DNA from 3 places in the Streptomyces sp. NPDC058195 genome. Region 2 is predicted to be linked to each of the others. Evidence: riboswitches for the same ligand, from Rfam matches in the RefSeq annotation. Region 2 holds a riboswitch; each other region holds the start of a gene.
The links. Region 2 has a riboswitch for cobalamin ahead of ACFVWY_RS10235 (FecCD family ABC transporter permease). Riboswitches for the same ligand answer to the same signal wherever they lie in the genome.
Positions count from the first base shown of each region.

Region 1: it holds a riboswitch for cobalamin, as region 2 does, so the genes downstream of both, ACFVWY_RS15065 (cobalamin biosynthesis protein) here and ACFVWY_RS10235 (FecCD family ABC transporter permease) in region 2, are expected to answer to the same signal.
Region 3: it holds a riboswitch for cobalamin, as region 2 does, so the genes downstream of both, ACFVWY_RS29050 (ribonucleoside-diphosphate reductase subunit alpha) here and ACFVWY_RS10235 (FecCD family ABC transporter permease) in region 2, are expected to answer to the same signal.

Region 1 is NZ_JBHVVM010000010.1:66,605-73,772, reverse strand. Features, by position in the region: gene ACFVWY_RS15085 (cobyrinate a,c-diamide synthase) at 1-273, opposite strand, end outside; gene cobO (cob(I)yrinic acid a,c-diamide adenosyltransferase) at 296-895, opposite strand; gene ACFVWY_RS15075 (putative cobaltochelatase) at 895-2,955, opposite strand; gene ACFVWY_RS15070 (cobyric acid synthase) at 2,952-4,559, opposite strand; gene ACFVWY_RS15065 (cobalamin biosynthesis protein) at 4,556-5,554, opposite strand; cobalamin riboswitch at 5,693-5,823, opposite strand; gene ACFVWY_RS15060 (hypothetical protein) at 5,972-6,202, opposite strand; gene ACFVWY_RS15055 (anion permease) at 6,239-7,168, opposite strand, start outside.
Region 2 is NZ_JBHVVM010000006.1:155,894-163,061, reverse strand. Features, by position in the region: gene ACFVWY_RS10245 (ABC transporter substrate-binding protein) at 1-811, opposite strand, end outside; gene ACFVWY_RS10240 (ABC transporter ATP-binding protein) at 827-1,612, opposite strand; gene ACFVWY_RS10235 (FecCD family ABC transporter permease) at 1,612-2,640, opposite strand; cobalamin riboswitch at 2,823-2,944, opposite strand; gene ACFVWY_RS10230 (hypothetical protein) at 2,940-3,275, opposite strand; gene ACFVWY_RS10225 (ankyrin repeat domain-containing protein) at 3,496-4,197, shown strand; gene ACFVWY_RS10220 (GntR family transcriptional regulator) at 4,206-4,850, opposite strand; gene cynR (transcriptional regulator CynR) at 4,914-5,822, opposite strand; gene ACFVWY_RS10210 (carbonic anhydrase) at 5,946-6,545, shown strand; gene cynS (cyanase) at 6,604-7,074, shown strand.
Region 3 is NZ_JBHVVM010000029.1:103,533-110,700, forward strand. Features, by position in the region: gene ACFVWY_RS29045 (ribonucleotide-diphosphate reductase subunit beta) at 1-1,006, opposite strand, end outside; gene ACFVWY_RS29050 (ribonucleoside-diphosphate reductase subunit alpha) at 1,006-3,417, opposite strand; cobalamin riboswitch at 3,558-3,703, opposite strand; gene mctP (monocarboxylate uptake permease MctP) at 3,854-5,491, opposite strand; gene ACFVWY_RS29060 (DUF3311 domain-containing protein) at 5,488-5,742, opposite strand; gene ACFVWY_RS29065 (GntR family transcriptional regulator) at 6,034-6,798, opposite strand; gene ACFVWY_RS29070 (extracellular solute-binding protein) at 7,078-7,168, shown strand, end outside.

The DNA.
Region 1 (7,168 bases), on a different contig from region 2:
CATCACCCCCTCGACCACCGCCAGGTCGCACCCGGCCGCCCCGTGCGCGAACAGCGGGGCGACCGCACCGGGGCCGCACATGTACGCGTCGAGGTTGCGCCCCGGCCGCCCCGTGGCCAGCGTGTGGTAGCCGGGGTCGATGTAGTCGGGGCCGACCTTGTGCGGGGACACGGCCAGGCCGCGCCGCGCGAAGGCGGCCATCAGACCCGTCGCGACGGTGGTCTTGCCGCTGCCCGAGGAGGGCGCGGCGATCACCAGACGTGGAACCGTCACCGGGCCGCCCCCGTGGCGCGCGTCACCATTCGATGCCCCGCTGACCCTTCTGCCCGGCGTCCATCGGGTGCTTGACCTTGGACATCTCGGTCACCAGATCCGCGGCGTCCAGCAGCGCCTGCGGCGCGTTGCGGCCGGTGATGACCACATGCTGGGTGCCGGGACGCTCACGCAGCACCTCGATCACCTCGTCGGTGCTGATCCACCCCCAGTGCATCGGGTACGCGAACTCGTCGAGGACGTACAGCCGGTACGTCTCGGCCGCCAGGTCGCGCTTGATCTGCTCCCAGCCCTCGCGCGCCGCCTCCTCGTTGTCCACCTGGCCGTCGCGCTGGACCCATGACCAGCCCTCGCCCATCTTGTGCCAGACGACCGGGCCGCCCTCGCCGCTCGCACCGAGGACCTTCAGCGCGTTCTCCTCGCCGACCTTCCACTTCGCCGACTTGACGAACTGGAAGACGCCCACGGGCCACCCCTGATTCCAGGCGCGCAGCGCCATCCCGAAGGCTGCCGTCGACTTCCCCTTGCCGGTGCCGGTGTGCACCATCAGCAGCGGCCGGTTGCGGCGCTGACGGGTGGTGAGCCCGTCGTCCGGCACGGTGGTCGGCTGTCCCTGCGGCATTACGCGGCCCTCCTGTTGGTTTCCCTCCGGCCGGCGCCGCGCCGGCCGGTCTCCCGGCCGCCCGCGTCCCGGACGCCCTTGACGAGTCCGGCGATCGCGTCGGCCCGCAGCTCGTCCAGGGTCACGGCGCCACCGCCGAGATCCCGGGCCAGCCCGGCCGCGAGCCCGAGCCGAACCGGCCCCGACTCGCAGTCCACGACGACGGACGCGGTGCCCTGCGCGGCGTGCAGCCGCGCCGCCCGGGACGCCAGTGCCACCGGCCCCGGGCCCCCGGTCGCCCGGCCGTCGGTCACCACGACCAGCAGCGGACGGCGCGAGGGATCGCGCAGCCGCTCCACCCGCAGCACCTCATGGGCCTTCAGCAGCCCGGCCGCCACGGGGGTGCGCCCGCCCGTGGGCAGCAGTTCGAGCCGGGCCGCCGCCGCGTCCACCGACGACGTCGGCGGCAGCACCACCTCGGCGTCCCGGCCCCGGAAGGTGACCAGCCCGACCTTGTCCCGCCGCTGGTACGCGTCCAGCAGCAGCGACAGCACCGCGCCCTTCACGGCTGCCATCCGCTGCCGGGCAGCCATCGACCCGGAGGCGTCCACCACGAAGAGCACCAGGTTCCCCTCGCGCCCCTCCCGCGTCGCCTGCCGCAGATCGTCCCGCCGGACCACCAGCCCGCGCCCCGACCGCCCGCGCGCCCGCTGGTGCGGGGCGGCGGCCCGTACCGTCGCCGACAGGTGCAGCTTGGTCAGGGCGCCCTCCGGGCGTCGCGCGCCGGTGGTGCGCCCGTGCTCGGTACGCGCCCGGGACCGGCGCCCCGCCGCGCCCTCGCCCAGCCCGGGGACGCTCAGCATCTTCGTACGGAACGGCTCGGTGGCGCCCACCGGCCGCTGCTCGCCGCCCCCGGACGGCTGCGCCTGTCCCTGTCCCTGGCCCTGCTCCGGTACGGACGGGGCCGACGCGTCGTCGGCGTCCTGGCCGGGGCGCGGCGGTGTGCCGGGGGCATCGTCCCGCGGGGGCCGCCCGCCGCCACCGGGGCCGTCCGGGTCCGGGCCGTCGTCCTCGCCGTTCTGCTCCAGCGTGTCGTCCAGCTTGTCCTCGTCGAGCCCCGGCGCGTCGAAGGGATTGCGCCGCCGCCGGTGCGGAAGGGCGAGCAGGGCCGCCTGCCGCACGTCCTCGGCGAGCACCTCCGTGCGCCCCGCCCAGGCGGCCAGCGCCGTGGCCGTCCGCGCCATCACGATGTCCGCGCGCATCCCGTCGACCTCGAAGGCCGCGCAGGTCGCGGCGATCTGCCGCAGCGGAGCATCACCGAGGCGCACCCCGGGCAGCAGCTCCCGCGCGGCGGCGATCCTCGCCCGCAGCGCCTCCTCCTCGTCGGCCCAGCCGGCCGCGAAGCCCGCGGGGTCGTCGTCGTACGCCAGCCGCCGCCGCACCACCTCGACCCGCTGGTCGGTCTCCCGGGACGCGGCGACCTCCACGGTCAGCCCGAACCGGTCGAGCAGCTGCGGCCGCAGCTCGCCCTCCTCCGGGTTCATCGTCCCCACGAGCAGGAAACGCGCCGCGTGCCGGACCGAGACGCCCTCACGCTCCACGTACGACGCGCCCATGGCGGCGGCGTCCAGCAGCAGGTCCACCAGGTGGTCGTGGAGCAGGTTGACCTCGTCGACGTAGAGGATCCCGCGGTGCGCGTCGGCCAGCAGGCCCGGCTCGAACGCCTTCACGCCCTCCGCGAGCGCCCGCTCGATGTCGAGCGCCCCCACGAGCCGGTCCTCCGACGCGCCGACCGGCAGCTCCACCATCCGGGCGTCCCGTGACACTCCGGCGCCCGGCTCGTGCGGGCCGTCCGGACACGCCGGGTCGGCCGCCGCCGGATCACAGGAGAACCGGCACCCGGCCACGACGGCCACCGGTGGCAGCAGCGCCGAGAGCGCGCGTACGGCGGTGCTCTTCGCGGTGCCCTTCTCACCCCGCACCAGCACACCGCCGATGCCCGGCGAGACGGAGTTGAGCAACAGGGCGAGTTGCAGGTCCTGCTGCCCGACGACGGCGGTGAACGGGAAATGCGTACTCACTGGGCGGTCCTTCCTGCGCTTTCGGCGGTTCCTGTGATTTCTGTGGCCCCTGTGGTTCCTGCGGCCTCTTCGGGCGCGGAGGCGGGGGAGCGGGGGCCGCCGGGCGCTCCGGGAGCGACGAACGGCAGTCCGGACGGCGCGCCCGACTCGATGAGCCGGAGCAGCGCGTCGGTGTCGGCGTGTTCCTCTATCAGGTCGCCGAGGCGGTCGAGCTGTTCCTCGCGCAGCGCGCCGAAGGAGGTGTCGGGGGCGGGGACGAACCGCCGTCCCGCGGCCTGTGCGACCTCGGTCAGGAAGCGGCGGCGGAACACGTCGCTCTCCAGCGAACCGTGCCAGTGGGTGCCCCACACGGACCCCACCCGGCAGCCGTCCAGGAACGCCTCCCCGCCGCGCACGTCCGCCACCCCGTGATGGATCTCGTACCCCTCCACGGGCGCGCCGAGCGCCTCGCCGACCGGCCGGGCCAGGGTCTTCTCCCGGTCGAAGCGGATGTGTACGGGGAGCAGGCGCAGGCCCTCGACCAGACCGGCCCGGGACTCCACCTCGTCCTCGATGCGCTCGCCCAGGAGCTGGAAGCCGCCGCAGATGCCGAGGACGGGCCGCCCCTCGGCCGCGCGCCGCGCCAGAGCGTCGGCGAGACCGCGTTCCCGCAGCCAGGCCAGTGCCTTCACGGTGCCCCGGGTGCCCGGCACCACGACCAGGTCGGCGTCGGACAGCTCTTCGGCCCGGTCCACGAACCGGACGACGACCCCGGGCTCGGCCGCCAGCGCGTCCACATCGGTGAAGTTCGACATCAACGGCACCGCGCACACCGCGACCCGCAGCACGTCCGCGCCGTGCGGCGGCGCGACGGCCGACTCGCGCACCGCCCCGCGCAGCGAGACCCGCAGCCCGTCCTCCTCGTCGATGCCGAGCCCGTGGGCGAAGGGCAGCACCCCGTACGTCGGCCGTCCGGTCAGCTCGCGCAGCATGTCCAGGCCGGGCTCCAGCAGCGACACGTCACCGCGGAACTTGTTCACCAGATAGCCCGCGACCAGCGCCTGGTCCTCGGCGGCCAGCAGCGCCGTCGTACCGAAGAACGACGCGAAGACGCCGCCCCGGTCGATGTCGCCGACCACCACGACCGGGAAGCCCGCCGCCCGCGCGATGCCCATGTTCACGATGTCGGTGCGCCGCAGGTTGATCTCGGCCGGGCTGCCCGCCCCCTCGCAGATCACCGCGTCGTACGTGGCCCGCAACTGCTCCAGGCAGTCCACGACCGTGCCGAACAGGGCCTCCTGGCGGCCGCCGTGGTAGCCGCGCGCGCTCATCTCGCCGACCGGCTTCCCCATCAGGACGACCTGGCTGGAGCGGTCGCCGCCGGGCTTCAGCAGGACCGGGTTCATCAGCGCGGTCGGCTCGACGCGGGCGGCCTGGGCCTGCATGGCCTGGGCGCGCCCGATCTCGGCGCCCTCACGGGTGACGAACGAGTTCAGTGACATGTTCTGCGCTTTGAAGGGCGCCACCTTCACGCCCCGGCGCACCAGCCAGCGGCAGATGCCCGCCGTGACGACGCTCTTGCCCGCGTCCGAGGTGGTCCCGGCGACCAGCAGCCCGCCGCTCATGAGGTCCTCCGTCCCGCGCCGCGCGGCCCCGCCGCCCTGCGCGCACCGATCCGTCGTACGGCGCAGGCCGCGCCGAGCCGTCCCGCCACGCACACGCCGAGAGCCAGCGCGCTCACGCGACGCGACAGCCGCACCGCGCGTTCGATGTCCGCGCTCTCCACCGCGCGGCCGCTCTCCCCGTTGAGTACCGCACGGTGCTCCACCCGGCCCCCGTACGCGAGAGTCCCGCCCAGCCGTACGCCGAGCGCCCCCGCGAACGCGGCCTCCACCGGGCCCGCGTTGGGGCTCGGGTGCTGGGCCGCGTCGGCCCGCCAGGCGTGGAGCGCGCCCCTCGGGCGCCCCCCGGCGGCCACCGCGAGCAGGGCGGTGAGCCGGGCGCCGGGCCAGCCCGCGAGGTCGTCGAGGCGGGCCGAGGCCCAGCCGTAGCGGCGCAGGCGCGGCGATGTGTGGCCGACCATGGCGTCGAGGGTGTTGACCGCCCGGAAACCGGCCAGCCCGGGAACCCCGGCCAGCGCGCCCCACACCAGGGCGCCGACCACGGCGTCCGAGGTGTTCTCCGCCACGGACTCCACGACGGCGCGGGCGATCTGCGGCCCGTCCAGGGCCTCCGGATCGCGCCCGCACAGATGGGGCAGCCGTTCACGGGCCAGGGCGAGGTCACCGGCGTCCAGGGCGCCGCCGATGGCCCGCGCCTCCCGGCCCAGGGACGTACCGCCGACGACGGACCAGGTGGCGGCGGCGGTCAGCGCCACGGAGGCGGCGGGACTGCGGCGTACCGCGCGGGCGGCCAGCGCGGCACCGCCAGCGGCGGCTCCGGCGCAGACCAGGGTGTGCAGCGCGCCCCAGCCGCGGTGGTCGTGCCACAGGCGGCGCTCGACGCCCGCCGCGGCCCGCCCGAAGGCGGCGACCGGATGGCCCCTGCGGGGGTCACCGAGCAGCAGGTCGCCGATCAGACCGGCGGTGGCGCCGTACGCGAAGATGCGGTCGGCTCGCACGGCTCAGCCGGCCGTCGCGCCGCGGAGGGTTCTCGTACGACAGGACCTGGGGCCTGGGACAGCGGGCACACGGCGGCCGGGCATGGCGATATGTCCTCACTCAGGGTCCGCGCCCTGGTTCGACGTGACGGGCGACGAGAGTCTCCTGGCTCCCGGATCCGCGGGCCCCCGGCCTTCCAGCCCGCTCGCGCGCGCCGTGACGTCCGGTGTGGGGGACCGCTCCCCGGTGACAGTGGCGGGACCGCGCCGGATTCGCACCGGCTTCCTCTGCTGTCGCCGTAATTGGCTCCGGCAGTCCACCACGCCCCGCGAAGGCCCGTCAACCTACCGTTGACCTGCGGCGGCGCAGTGTGCTGATACCCACATCGGGCCGGACACCCGGGGTGTCCGGCCCGATCGGGGCGTACGCGGTGCGGTTCAGGCGACGATCAGATAGATGCCGTACCCGACGGCCGCCGCGCACAGCGCGAAGCAGGCGTACGCACCGGCGCGGGCCAGCAGCAGCGAGCCGCCGGAGCCGCCCTGTGCCGCGGGTTCGGCCTGCTTGGAGAGGCCGACGATGCCCAGGGTGAAGAGGCCCACCAGCGCGACGGTGACCACGAGGGAGACGCCGAACACGGAACCGAGGGCTGCCCAGTCGATTTTCATGCTGAATCCTTAGACGGTCGGGATCGGGGCGACCGGTCAGACGGTGGCGGGCTGCGCCGGGTCCTGGGGGGTGACGGACGCGGCGGGGACGGCGGCCATGACGGTCGCGGCCGAAACCTGGGCCGCGGTGGGCGGCGGGCTGACGGCGGCGATGGCCGTGGTGACGACGCCCGCGGGCTCGGCCGGGGCGACATCGTCGTGGCCGACCGGCTTGCGACGGGAGAGCAGCCAGATCGAGCCGGAGCCCAGGACCAGCAGCGCCGCGACGACGATCACTCCCCAGGTGCCCTGCTTGGTGAGCAGCTCCGCGCCCGCCCCGACCAGACCGGCGGCCGGCAGGGTCAGGCCCCAGGCCACGAACATCCGGGTGGCGGTGGACCAGCGGACCACACCGCCCTGACGGCCGAGGCCCGCGCCCATCACGGCGCCGGAGCAGGACTGGGTGGTGGAGAGCGAGAAGCCGAGGTGCGAGGAGGCCAGGATGACCGTGGCGGCGCTGGTCTGAGCGGCGAAGCCCTGCGGCGGCCTGAGGTCGGTGAGGCCGCTGCCCATGGTGCGGATGATGCGCCAGCCGCCCAGGTAGGTGCCGAGCGCGATGGCCAGACCCGCGGACACGATCACCCAGACCGGCGGGTTGGACCCGGGGCTCAGGACCCCGCCGGTGACCAGGGCCAGGGTGATGATGCCCATGGTCTTCTGCGCGTCATTGGTGCCGTGGGCGAGGGAGACCAGCCCGGCCGAGGCGATCTGCCCGGCCCGGTAGCCCTTGGCGGTGGCCCGTTCCTGGGCCTCGTCGCGGATCTTCCCGCCGATCCGGTACGTCAGCCGCGTGGCCAGCAGCGCGGCGAGACCGGCGACGACCGGGGCGGCGATCGCGGGGAGCAGCACTTTGGTGACGACGGTGCCGCCGTTGACGGACGACCAGCCCGCCGACATCACGGCCGCGCCGATCAGACCGCCGAACAG
Region 2 (7,168 bases):
CGCGGGCGACGACGGTCTCCCATCCCACCGTCACCCAGGTGTCCTTGAGGTCCTTCATGACGTGGTCACCTCCGGCCTTGGTGATGATGTCGTGCGGCCCGGCGAACGCGCCGGAGGTCAGCGGCTTGTCCCGCCCGTCGTCGTAGAGGAAGACCCGGGGGCGGGCGGAGCCCTTCGGGGCCTTGTCCCGTGCCGCGGCCACCTGGGCGCGGAAGCCGGTGACCAGGGCTTCGGCGCGGTCTTCCACGTCGAAGATCCTGCCCAGGTTGCGCAGGTCGGTGTAGAGCGCGTCGAGGGGGGCCATCACCCCGCGCGCCGTGCCCCGGCCGTTGCGGCAGGACTCGCTGAGCAGGTACGAGTCGATGCCCACGCGCCGGAGTCCGGCGGGGGTGAATCCGTCTTCCTCACTGAATCCGTAGTTCCACCCCGCGAAGACGAGGTCGGCGCGGGCGTCGAGGGCGAGTTCCTTGGTGAGGGTCTTCCTGGAGAGCCACGTGGTCTTCGCGTACCCGTCCTTCCAGGGCACGGAGGTGAGGTCGCCCTTGTCGTCGGGCATCACGTAGCCGGCCATGTGGTCCTCCAGGCCGAGCGCGAACATGATCTCGGTGATGCCGACGTCGTTGGTGACGACGCGCTGCGGGGCCTTGTCGTAGGTCTTCTTCTCGCCGCAGTTCTCGACGGTCACCGGATAGTGGCCCGTCGCGCTCCCGGGGCTGCTCCTCGGCTCCGGGGACGCGGGCAGCTGGGCGCCGCACCCGGTGAGGACCAGGGCGGCGAGGGCGAGCGCGGCGGGGCGCAGGGGGTGGGGCATGGCGGTGGCGCCTCCTCAGGAATCGGTTCGGGCGGGGCCGAGGCGGTCGAAGAGCAGTTGCAGGGCGCCGGTCTCGGGATGCGGGACGCGGTGGGCGCGCACGCCGAAGACCTCGGCCAGCAGCTCGGGGGTGAGCACGTCGTACGGGGCTCCGGACGCCACGATCCGGCCACCGGCGATGACGTGGAGCAGGTCGCAGTGGAGTGCCGCGAGGTTGAGGTCGTGCAGGGAGGTGAGGACGGTCGGTCCGCTGTCGCGCACCAGCGCCAGCACGTCCAGCTGCTGCGCGATGTCGAGGTGGTTGGTCGGTTCGTCGAGCACCAGGAGCCGGGGCTCCTGGGCCAGGGCGCGGGCGATCAGGACCCGCTGCTTCTCACCGCCGGACAGGGTGAGGAAGCCGCGGTCGGCGAGGTGGGCGGCGCCGACCCCGGCCAGTGCCCGCGCGCAGGCCGTCCGGTCCGCCTCGGTGGCCCGGCCCACCGACGACTGGTGGGGGGTGCGTCCCATGGCCACGACCTCGGCCACGGTGAAGTCGAACTCGGAGGCGGCCTCCTGGGGAAGCGCGGCCAGTCGGCGGGCGCTCTCGCGCGGGCTCATCGCGTACAGGTCCTCGCCGTCGAGCCGGACGGTGCCCGCGGAGGGGCGCAGCGCGCGGTAGACGCAGCGCAGCAGGGTGGACTTGCCGCTGCCGTTCGGCCCGACCAGGCCGACGAGCTGGCCCTGGCCCGCGCCGAGCGTGGCGTCGCTCACCAGGCGGGCACCGGCGATCTCCACCGTCAGGTCTTCGATGTCGATCCGCATCAGGCACCTCCGAAGGAGTAGGAGCGGCGGCGCATCAGCAGCACGAAGCACGGCACGCCGATGGCCGCGGTCAGAACGCCCACGGGCAGTTCGGCGGGGGCGAGGACCACCCGGGAGAGGATGTCGACCCAGATCATCAGGACGGCGCCGACCAGCGGGGCGACGGCGAGCAGTCGGCGGTGGTCCGCGCCGACCAGCATCCGTACGGCGTGGGGCACCATCAGCCCGACGAAACCGATCGCCCCGCTCACCGCGACCACCGCTCCCGTGACGGCCGCGCAGACCACGAAGAGCTCCTTGCGCAGCCGCCCCGCGTCGACGCCCAGGGCGGCCGCCGTCTCGTCGCCCATGGCCAGGGCGTTCAGCCGTCGGGCGGACCAGGCGAGGTGGGCGAGACCGCAGAGTACGGCCCCGGCCGCGATCGGCACCGAGGCCCAGTTGGCCCCGCCGAGGCTGCCGAGCATCCACATCATCGCGGAGCGGGCGGCCTCGCCGTGCTCGGCCGCGAACACCATGAAGGTGGTGACGGCCGAGAAGCCGTAGTACATCGCGGTGCCCGTGAGGACGAGCCGCAGCGGGGTGAGGCCGCGGGCGGTGCGGGCGATCGCGTACACCAGCAGCATGGCGAGGAGCGCGGCGAGGAACGACGCCGCGGACAGCGCCCAGATGCCCAGGGCACCGAAGGCGCCGAAGATGAGTACGGCGTTGGCGCCGACGGCCGCTCCCGAGGAGATGCCGAGGACGAACGGGTCGGCGAGGGCGTTGCGGACCATGGCCTGCACGGCGATGCCGACGGCGGCCAGTCCGGCGCCGACGACGGCGGCCAGCATCGCGCGCGGGAAGCGCAGTTCCCAGACGATGGTGTACGCCGCGACCTGGTCGGCGGATATCCGTCCGCCGGTCAGCCCGGCCCACAGATAGCGCAGCACCTCGCCCCAGGAGAGCCCGGAGGCCCCGATGCCCGCGCCGCAGACCAGGGAGACCAGCAGCGCCGCGCACAGCACGGGTACGAGGAGTTTCGGTGACATCCGGCGGGGCGGCGCGGGCCCGGATCCGGCTCGGGCCGCGCGGAAGGGCGCGGCAGACCGACGGGCGAGAGGGGTGGCCACGGGCGGTTCGCTTTCGCCTCGGGCCGTGCATCTACGTCATCAACGGAGCGGCCCGGACGCGGCGCGCCCCGTGCAGCACCCATCGCAGTCCACGGCGAATTGACAGGAGCCTTCACCGCCGCGGGTAATCGGGCTCACGGGGCCCTGTTCGGGCACCGTCTACCGTTGCGGGTCAGCGCCGGACTTCGACCGGACTTCCCCCGCGGGGCAGATGCAGCTTAACCCGAGTGGTCCGGTGCCTCCTCGCCCCCGTCCGAGTCCGGACGCGCCGCCTCGGCCCGCTCCGGTGCGTGGGCCCGGCGCGCGGTGCGCCAGGCCCGGCTCAGTACCAGCGTCGGCAGACCGGCGACGGCAGCGACGGCGAGCCCGGCGACCTGCTGGGGCCAGCCGCCCTCGGCGTCGGCTATCGCTCCCGTGTAGCCGACGCCCAGCATGATCAGCAGTTCCCCGGCCGTCTCGCCCCGGTACGCCCCGCGGGGGAACCCGGCCGTCCGAACGGTTCCGCCAGAACCCTGCTCCCCTTGCCCGGCATGGCGCCCCCATCGACGGCTCATGCGGATTCCCACCGGTCTTGTACCCCGGGCACCCGCGGCCACACCGCTCCTGGCAGGGGTGACGGAGCCGCGGGCGCATCGTACGAACGGCTGACACGGGGGTCGTCCTGAGGGGTACGCATCGCCCGCCGGTTCGGTGACCGTGCGCACCGGGGGCGCGTCGAGCATGGAGGGTGCGGGCCCGTACCGTCCGGGGCCCGCCCACGGATTGCGAGGAACCATGCCTTCGACACGACGCGCCGCTCTCCTGACCGTCCCGCTCCTCGGGATCGCCCTGCTCGCGACGGCGTGCGGCGGATCGTCCGGGGCCGGGGCCGGGGCGAAGCCCGTGGGCTCCGACCGGGCCCTGCTCGACGCGGCGCGTTCCGGGGACGCGGACGCGGTGCGCGCCGCGATCGAGCGGGGTGCCCGGCTGGAGACCCGCGACGGGGACCGCCGTACCCCGCTCCTGCTGGCCGCCTCCCGCGACCACGTCGAGGCCGCCGAGGTTCTGGTCCGCGCGGGTGCCGACCCGGACGCCCTGGACCGGCAGCACGACACACCGTGGCTGGTGACGGGGGTGACCGGCAGTGCGGCGATGGCCCGGACCCTGGCGGTCGCCGGCCCGGACTACACCATCGTCAACCGCTACGGCGGCACGTCCCTGATCCCGGCGGGGGAACACGGCCACGTCGGCTACGTGCGGGAGGTCACCACCAACCCGGACATCGACGTCGACATCGACCATGTCAACGACCTCGGCTGGACGGCCCTCCTGGAGGCCGTCATCCTCGGCGACGGCGGCGAGGACCACCAGGAGACCGTGCGGCTGCTGCTGGCCGCGGGCGCCGATCCGGAGATCGCCGACCGGTCCGGGACCACCGCGCTCCAGCACGCCCGGCAGCGCGGATTCGACGAGATCGCCGGGCTGCTGGGCGGCTGACCGGTCCCTCAGGAGGGTGCGCGCCGGGCGGCCGCCGCGTTGCGGCCCGAGATCAGGTGGCGGCTCGCCAGCTCCGCCACGCCCGCGACGTCCCGTTCGGCGATCGCCGTGTACAGGCCCTCGTGTTCGCGCGCGACGCCCTCCAGGTCGTCGTGCTGTCCCAGCAGCCAGCGCATCCTGCTGCGCAGGGTCGCCTGGAGTTCGTTCAGGAGCTCGTTGTCGGCCAGCGCCGTGACCGTCTCGTGGAAGTCGGCGGCGGCCCGGCGGGCGCCCACGGCGTCACCCTTGGCGGCGGCCTTCAGCTCGGCGTCCAGATCCGCGCGGAGCTTTTCGAGCCCCGCGCGGGTGCGCCGCTGGGCGGCCAGCCGGAAGGTCAGGGACTCCAGGGCCGCGCGGACCTCGTCGAGGTCCTCCACGTCCGCCGGGGTGAATTCCCGTACGACGGCCCAGGTGCGGGGCCTGGGGGTGACCAGGCCCTCGGTGACCAGCGCCTTCAGGGCCTCGCGTACCGGCAGTCTGCTCACCCCGAGCTCCGCGGCGAGTTCGCGCTCGACGAGTTTGCTGCCCGGCTCGCGCGCGCCGTCGATGATCTCGTCACGCAGCTGGCGCGTGACCCGTTCCGACTCGGGCTCGAAGTCCCCAGACCCTGTCATGGGCCCGATTGTCTCATCACCCGGCACCCTCACCCCCCAGGCCGCCCGCCGGTACGGGACGCGTCAGGCGGGTGTGTAGCCGCGGGTGCGGACGAGGTCGTGGACGAGTCCGGTGAAGGCGTGCGCGGCGGCGCTCTCGTAGCCGCTCTCCCGGCGCAGCAGGGTCGCGACCCGGGTGGGCAGCGGGGGGTCGACGGGGACGGGGCCGAGGTGCGGGTCGTCGTCCGTGATCGCCAGGGGCAGCACGGTGGCCAGCGGGCCGGTGCGCCGGACGATCTCGGTGAGGGCCTGGATGGTGTTGGCCTCGACCGCGATCGGGGGGTCGATCCGGTGCAGGGCGAAGTAGTCGTCGATATGACTGCGGGTGACGAAGTCGCTGCTGAGCAAGGCGAGTTGCTGATCGGCCAGCTCATGTACCGGCAGGGGGCGCTCACCCCGGGCCTCGGCGCGGTGGGCGCCGGTGACCAGGCTCAGGGGCTCGGTGAACAACGGGGTCGCGGCGATGCCGGGGAGGTGGGTTTTGGCGAAGGCGATGCCGAGGTCGAGTTCGTCGGCCAGCAGGCTCGCCTCCATGCGGTCCTGTGTCATCTCCCGGAGGTCCAGCGTGACACCGGGGTGGCGGGTGTGCAGCGCCTGGATGAGGGGGCCGACGAGATACGCGGCGAAGGTGGGGGTGAGCGCCAGCCGCAGATGCCCGCGGGAGAGGTCCGCGACGTCCAGGACGGCACGATCGGCGGCCGCCAGCTCCCGCAGGGCACGTCGCGCGTAGTGCACGTAGGCCGCGCCCGCGTCGGTGGGGCGGACACGGCGGCCGCTGCGGTCGAGCAGCTGGGCGCCGACGGCCCGCTCCAGCTGCTTGATCTGCTGCGACAGCGTCGGCTGCGAGATGCGCAGCTCCTCGGCGGCGCGCGTGAAATTGCCGTGTTCGGCCACCGCGATGAGGTAGCGGAGATGCCGCAGTTCAGGTCCCATCAGTAAATAATAGAGCTGATCTATAGGGATCATGGATACCAAGTCTTGGACACTATAGCTACAGGTCATGCATGGTGGTTCTCGTCAGCCCCTCGGGGCGGCACCCATCGAAAGGAGTGACCGATGCAGGACCTCACGGACGGCGTCACGCGATTCCACCGCGATGTCTTTCCCGCGAAGGCGGACCTCTTCGCCCGCCTGGCCACGACACACCGGCCGAAGACGCTGTTCATCGGCTGCTCCGACGCCCGGGTGGTCCCGGAGCTGATCACCCAGAGCGATCCGGGCGAGCTGTTCGTCATCCGCACGGCGGGCAATCTCGTCCCCGCGTACGGGTCCGGCCGCGACGGCATCGCGGCGAGCATCGAGTACGCCGTCGCCGTGCTCCATGTGACCGACATCGTCATCTGCGGCCACTCCTCCTGCGGCGCGATGACCGCCCTGGCGGAAGGGCACGACCTCAGCGACGCCCCGGTCACCGCCGACTGGCTGCGGCACGCGGACGCCGCCCGGGCCCGCGCCGCCGCCGCACCGGCCGCGTCCGGCGCGGACCGGGTGGCCGCCCTGGTGCGGGCCAATGTGGCCGCACAGCTGCAGAACCTGAACACCCACCCCTCCGTGGCCCGCGCCCTGGCCGACCGCTCGGTCACCCTGCACGGCTGGGTGTTCGACATCGCCACGGGCACGGTCGAGCCGGTCGAGGCCACTCTGGCCGCGGCCTGACCAGCCCCACCGAACCACCGGCCCCGCACCGGGTCCGGCACCCCCGAAAGGAATCCCCGTGCCGCACGCACAGTTCGACCCCACCGCCCGCCAGGCCCTCGCCGTCGCCGCCGTCGAGGCGAAGACCCGCAAGGACCTGACCTGGGAGCAGATCGCCGACGCCGCCGGGTTCTCGGTCGCCTTCGTCACCGCCGCGGTCCTCGGCCAGCACGCCCTGCCGGAGACCTCCGCGCGGGCGGTCGCCGAACTCCTCGGCCTCGACGAGGACGCGGTGACGCTGCTCCAGACGATCCCGACCCGCGGCTCGATCCCCGGCGGCATCCCCACCGACCCGACCATCTACCGCTTCTACGAGATGCTCCAGGTCTACGGCACCACCCTGAAGGCCCTGGTCCACGAGCAGTTCGGCGACGGCATCATCAGCGCCATCAACTTCAAGCTCGACGTGAAGAAGGTCGCCGACCCCGAGGGCGGCGAGCGCGCCGTCATCACCCTGGACGGCAAGTACCTCCCCACCAAGCCCTTCTGACCCGCCCCTCCCCCCACACCCTCTCCCCCCACCGCTGTAAAGAACAGAGCACGGCGGGCCGGACGGCGCCCCACGGCGCGGTCCGGCCCGCCGT
Region 3 (7,168 bases), on a different contig from region 2:
CGAAGGCGACCGAGCCCTCCACCGCCACCTGGTAGGCGGAGGGGCGGCGCTCGAAGAAGTTCGTCAGCTCCTGCACGCCCTGCAGCTCCATGAACGAGAACGGGTTCTCCGAACCGTAGACCGCCGGGAAGCCCAGCCGGGTGAGGCGCTGGTCGGCGACGCACTCCAGGTACTGCCGCATCGACTCGGTGTTCATGCCCGGCAGCCCGTCACCGCACAGATCGCGGCCGAACTGGAGCTCCGCCGCCACGGCCTCCTTCAGCATGTCGGTGACCTGCTGCCGGAGCTCGTCGTCGAAGAGCTCGGGCTCCTCCTTGCGGACGGTGTCCACCACCTCGAACGCGAAGTTCATGTGCATCGTCTCGTCCCGGAACACCCAGTTGGTGCCGGTGGCCAGACCGTGCAGCAGACCCCGCGAGCGGAACCAGTAGACGTAGGCGAACGCGCCGTAGAAGAACAGGCCCTCGATGCACGCCGCGAAGCAGATGAGGTTGAGGAGGAAGCGGCGGCGGTCGGCCTTCGTCTCCAGCCGGTCGATCTTCTCGACCGAGTCCATCCACCTGAAGCAGAACTGCGCCTTCTCGCGGATGGAGGGGATCTCCTCGACCGCGTCGAACGCCGCCGCCCGGTCGTCCGGATCGGGCAGATAGGTGTCCAGCAGCGTCAGGTAGAACTGGACGTGCACGGCCTCCTCGAAGAGCTGCCGCGACAGGTACAGGCGCGCCTCGGGGGAGTTGATGTGCTTGTACAGCGTCAGCACCAGGTTGTTGGAGACGATCGAGTCACCCGTGGCGAAGAACGCGACGAGCCGCCCGATCAGGTGCTGCTCGCCCGGCGACAGCTTGGCGAGGTCGGCCACGTCGGAGTGGAGATCCACCTCCTCGACCGTCCAGGTGTTCTTGATCGCGTCCCGGTAGCGCTCGTAGAAGTCCGGGTAGCGCATGGGACGCAGGGTCAGTTCGAAGCCCGGGTCGAGCAGGTTCTTCCCGGCGTTGGTGGAGCTCATTACTGGCAGGCCTCGCAGGACTCGGGGTTTTCGAGGGAGCAGGCGATCGCGTCCGCGTCGGGCGCCGACGCCTGCTGTACGGGAAGGGGAGCGGCGGTCGCGGTCCGGCCGGAGGCCGCGCGGGCGATCCGGGTCGCCGGACGCGAACGCAGGTAGTACGTCGTCTTCAGCCCCTGCTTCCAGGCGTACGCGTACATCGAGGAGAGCTTGCCGATCGTCGGCGTCTCCAGGAACAGGTTCAGCGACTGGCTCTGGTCCAGGAACGGCGTACGGGCCGCCGCCATGTCGATCAGGCCGCGCTGCGGGATCTCCCACGCCGTGCGGTACAGGGCCCGTACGTCCTCGGGGATCCAGGCGAAGCCCTGCACGGAGCCGCTCGCCTCGCGCAGCGCCTCGCGGGTCCGCGCGTCCCACACGCCGAGCTGCTTCAGCTCTTCCACGAGGTACGCGTTGACCTGGAGGAACTCACCGCTGAGCGTCTCGCGCTTGAACAGGTTGGAGACCTGCGGCTCGATGCACTCGTACACCCCGGCGATCGAGGCGATCGTCGCCGTCGGCGCGATGGCCAGCAGCAGCGAGTTGCGCATCCCGGACGCCGCGACCCGGGCGCGCAGCGCCTCCCAGCGCTCCGGCCAGTTCAGCTCGGTGTCGTAGTGGTCGGGGTGCAGCACCCCGCGTGCCGCGCGCGTCCGCTCCCAGGCGGGCAGCGGGCCCGAGCGCTCCGCGAGCGCGCAGGACGCCTCGTAGGCGGCGAGCATGATCCGCTCGGAGATCTTCGTGGAGAGCGCGCGGGCCCCGGGAGAGTCGAACGGCAGCCGCAGCTGGAAGAAGACGTCCTGGAGGCCCATGGCGCCCAGGCCCACCGGGCGCCACTGGGCGTTGGAGCGGCCCGCCTGCTCGGTCGGGTAGAAGTTGATGTCGACGACCCGGTCCAGGAAGGTCACCGCGGTGCGGACGGTGGCGTCCAGCCGCTCCCAGTCGATGCCTCCGTCGGCGACGAACGCGCCGAGGTTGACCGAGCCCAGGTTGCAGACGGCGGTCTCGCCGTCGTCGGTGACCTCCAGGATCTCGGTGCACAGGTTCGAGGAGTGCACGACGCTGCCCGGCTCGGCGGTCTGGTTCGCGGTCCGGTTGGAGGCGTCCTTGAAGGTCATCCAGCCCTGACCGGTCTGGGCGAGGGTGCGCATCATCCGGCCGTACAGTTCGCGGGCCGGCAGCGTCCTGCGGGCCAGCCCCCGGGCCTCCGCCGCCCGGTACGCGGCGTCGAACCGGTCACCCCACAGATCGACCAGCTCGGGGACGTCGACCGGTGAGAACAGCGACCACGCGCCGTCCGCCTCGACCCGGCGCATGAACTCGTCCGGCACCCAGTGCGCCAGGTTGAGGTTGTGCGTGCGCCGCTGGTCCTCGCCCGTGTTGTCGCGCAGCTCCAGGAACTCCTCGATGTCCGCGTGCCAGGTCTCCAGGTAGACGGCGGCGGCGCCCTTGCGGCGGCCCCCCTGGTTGACCGCGGCGACCGAGGCGTCCAGCGTCTTCAGGAACGGCACGATGCCGTTGGAATGCCCGTTGGTGCCGCGGATCAGCGAGCCTCGGGAGCGGATGCGGGAGTACGAGAGGCCGATGCCGCCCGCGTGCTTCGAGAGCCGGGCCACCTGGTGGTAGCGGTCGTAGATCGAGTCCAGCTCGTCCAGCGGCGAGTCCAGCAGATAGCAGGAGGACATCTGCGGGTGCCGGGTGCCGGAGTTGAAGAGGGTGGGCGAGGAGGGCAGGTAGTCGAGCCGGCTCATCAGCCCGTACAGCGCGGTCACCTCGTCCAGGGCGCGCTGCGACTCGTCCTCGGCGAGACCACAGGCCACCCGCAGCATGAAGTGCTGGGGGGTCTCGATGACCTGGCGGGTGTGCGGGTGGCGCAGCAGATAACGGCTGTGCAGGGTCCGCAGCCCGAAGTAGCCGAAGCGGTCGTCCGCGCCGTCGGCGAGCGAGCGCTCCACCAGTGCGTCCAGCGCGTCCGCGTGCCGGGTGACGAAGGCGGCGGTGCGGTCCGCGATCAGGCCCTCGCGGTGCCCCACGGCGAGGGAGGCGGAGAAGGAGACCGCGCCCTGGCCCGCCGCCTCGTCCACGATGGCGAGGGTCAGCAGCCGGGCGCCCAGCCGGGAGTACGCGGGGTCCTCGGAGATCAGGCCCGCCGCCGCCTCGGTGGCCAGCGAACGCAGCTCGGCCTCGTCCGCCCGCGCGCTGCGGCCACGCAGGGCGGCGGCGGCGACCCGGCCGGGGTCGGTGTCGGGCAGATCGGCGGTGAGGGCGGTCAGGGTCCGCAGCAGCGCCGCTCCGGGACCGTCCTGTGCGGCCGCCTCGGACTCGACGGCCGCGGGGGCGGCGACGGAAGCCGGATCGGCTGGCGCGATGGTCACGTGAATGCTCTCCCACGCTCGGCTCGGGGCCGACGGGGGAACGGGGCAGCCCGCAAAGGCGCACCCGGGCCGGGGCGGTACTCTGCGCGGCGTCCACCGGCCCAACCGCGAGGCCCGGACGTCTGAGCATCCGGATCGGTCGAGCCGGATGCGCTGTCGGCAGGTCATCGGACTGACTCGGGGGTGCGCAAAAGCGCACCGGATACACCGTTGCGGGACAGTTCCGGATTCGCACCGGATTCCCCTGCGACGACAGCGAGGACGAGCATACATGTGGGGGCCGCTCGATGAGACAGCCCCCAGATGTTGTGTCGGCCGACCCATGTCCGGGTCATTCCCGGAACGGCGGACGGCCCGCCCCAGCCCCTCGGGAAGGGGCGGGAACGGGCCGTCCTGGGCCCGGGAACGGGCCGTACGGGGCCTGCGGGAGCGGCCGTCAGTGGCCGCCGCCGGGCGCCCCCGCGGTGGCCGCCGGGAGCTCCGCCCGGACGCCCGGGTCGCCCGCGTCGGCCGTGTAGTCGGACGGTGAGGTCTCGTCCGTACCGGCGGGTGCCTTCAGGGCGTTCAGGACGACGGTGAGCACCACCGTCACCACCATGTTCAGCACGAACGCGGTGAGGCCGATGTAGCCGATCTCGCCGATGCCGGGGATCTCCGCCGACGAGCCGCCGAAGTGCTTCTGGGTCGGGGACGCGACGCCGTACGCGGCGACCGTCCCGTACACCATGCCGACCGCCCAGCCCGCGAGCAGCGCCCAGCGGTGGAACCAGCGGGTGAACAGGCCGCCGACCAGGGCGGGCATCGTCTGGAGGATCCAGATCCCGCCGAGCAGCTGGAAGTTGATCGCGACGGTCTTGTCCATGGTGAGGACGAAGGCCAGCGCACCGACCTTGACCAGCAGCGACACCAGCTTGGAGACCTTGGTCTCCTGTGCCGGGGTGGCGTCCGGCTTCAGGAAGTCCTTGTAGATGTTGCGGGTGAAGAGGTTCGCCGCCGCGATCGACATGATCGCGGCGGGCACCAGCGCGCCGATGCCGATGGCCGCGAAGGCGACCCCCGCGAACCAGTCCGGGAACATGGTCTCGAACAGCTGCGGGATGGCCAGCTGGCCGTTGTCCACCTTGATCCCGGCGGCGATCGCCATGAAGCCGAGCAGCGCCAGCAGGCCCAGCATCAGCGAGTACAGCGGCAGGATCGTGGTGTTGCGCCGGATCACGTTGCGGCTGCGGCTGGAGAGCGTCGCCGTGATGGAGTGCGGGTACATGAACAGCGCCAGTGCCGAGCCCAGTGCCAGCGTCGCGTAACCCCACTGGCCCGCCTCGCCCGGTGCGAGCGCGCCGCGCGGTTTGCCGGTGGCCTCGCTGGTCTGCGAGAACGCCTCGCCCGCCTTGGCGAAGATGTCGTCGAAGCCGCCCAGCTTGATCGGGATGTAGATGATCGCCACCGCGATGACCAGGTAGATCAGCCCGTCCTTGACGAACGCGATCAGCGCGGGCGCGCGCAGCCCGGAGGAGTAGGTGTACGCGGCGAGCACCGCGAACGCGATCAGCAGCGGCAGGTCCTTGATGAACCAGTGCGTGGTCTCGCCGCCGCCGACGCCCATCACGTCCAGCACCGCCTGGATGCCGACGAGCTGGAGCGCGATGTACGGCATCGTGGCGAGGATGCCGGTGACGGCGATCGCCAGCGACAGCCCCTTCGAGCCGAAGCGCCCGCGGACGAAGTCCGAGGTGGTGACGTAGCCGTGCTTGTGCGAGACCGACCACAGCCTGGGCAGGAAGGTGAAGATCAGCGGGTACACCAGGATCGTGTACGGCACGGCGAAGAAGCCCGCCGCGCCCGCCGCGTAGATCGCCGCCGGGACGGCGACGAAGGTGTACGCCGTGTACAGGTCGCCGCCGAGCAGGAACCAGGTCACCCAGGTGCCGAACGACCGGCCGCCCAGGCCCCATTCGTCGAGGCTGGCCTCGTTCTCGGCCCTGCGCCAGCGGGCCGCCATGAAGCCCATGACCGTGACGGCCGCGAAGAAGAAGATGAAGACGCCGAGCGCGACGCCGTTCACACCGTCCTTCATGCCTGCCCACCCCCCTTGCGGGCGCGCTGGTCACGCTGCCACAGCTTGTACGCGATCATCGTGAGCGCGGCGGAGACCGGCACCCAGAGCATCTGGTACCAGTAGAAGAACGGGATGCCGATGAAGGTGGGTTCCACCTTCGCGTACGAACTCACCCACAGCATCGCCACGAACGGCGCGACGAGACAGAGGGCGACGACCACTCTGACCGGTGTGATGGTGGGCGGTTTTTCCTCTGGTTCCACTGCCATGCGGCGACTCCGTCCCCTCGCTGATCACCCTTGTAATGCGCAGGAAATCTAGGGGAGGTTCCGGTCACCGTCACCCCCCGTCCGCATTGCGGTCCGGCAACGGTCCGACCGGTTGGTACGTATACACGGAAACGCGGTATACGTGCGAGGGCTGGTCCGTACCAGGGCAGCCGAAAGGCCCCTGTGGAGTGGTGCGTTCCACAGGGGCCCGGGGATGGTGAAGAGGGGCGGGGTGGCCGGAATGCGACCTCGGGGCGTGCCCCGGCCCCGCCCCGGCGGGGACCGGCCGGGTCAGTCGGTGGGCCGCTTGAGGCGTGCCACGAACTTGTACCGGTCACCGCGGTAGACCGAACGCACCCACTCCACCGGTTCGCCCCGCCCGTCCAGCGAGTGCCGGGAGAGCATCAGCATCGGCAGGCCCACGTCGGTGCCGAGCAGGCCGGCCTCGCGCGGGGTGGCCAGTGAGGTCTCGATGGTCTCCTCGGCCTCGGCCAGTCGTACGTCGTAGACCTCGGCCAGCGCGGTGTAGAGCGAGGTGTACTTCACCAGCGAGCGGCGCAGCGCGGGGAAGCGTTTGGCCGAAAGGTGAGTGGTCTCGATCGCCATCGGCTCGCCACTGGCCAGCCGGAGCCGCTCGATCCGCAGCACCCGCCCGCCCGTGGTGATGTCGAGCAGCCCGGCGAGGGTGTCGTCGGCCGTCACGTAGCCGATGTCCAGCAGCTGGGACGTCGGCTCCAGCCCCTGGGCGCGCATGTCCTCGGTGTACGAGGTGAGCTGGAGGGCCTGTGAGACCTTCGGCTTGGCGACGAAGGTGCCCTTGCCCTGGATGCGCTCCAGCCGCCCCTCGACGACCAGCTCCTGGAGCGCCTGGCGCACGGTGGTGCGCGAGGTGTCGAACTCGGCGGCCAGGGTCCGCTCCGGGGGCACGGGGGTGCCCGGCGGCAGGGTGTCCGTCATGTCCAGCAGATGTCGCTTCAGCCGGTAGTACTTCGGGACGCGTGCCGTCCGTGTGGCCGCGCCCGTCTCGTTCTCCGTACTGCCCCCGTCGGCACCCATGATCCGCCTTCCCGACGCTTGCGTTGCTGCCGTCACCGGCTCCTCCGTCTGTCGCGGCTCACATGGTGGCACGGTCCGGTCACGGCTGGTCGCCCTCCCTTAGGTGTCGGTCCTATAACGGACGCGAGTGCACTTCTTATACACCCTTGACACCCCTAAAGGTCTAGGCCAAGCTCCCGGTACTGGTCTAAACCATTAAAGACCAGGTCCAGCCCCAGCAGTACTCGTCGAATGTCTTCGCGGTGGGCGGGGTTGCAGTATCCCTGAGGAGGGTTTGGCGTGAAGCGCAAGCTCATCGCGGCGATCGGCGTCGCGGGCATGATGATCGGCCTCGCCGCGTGTGGGTCGGACGACGGCGCAGACAGTGGCA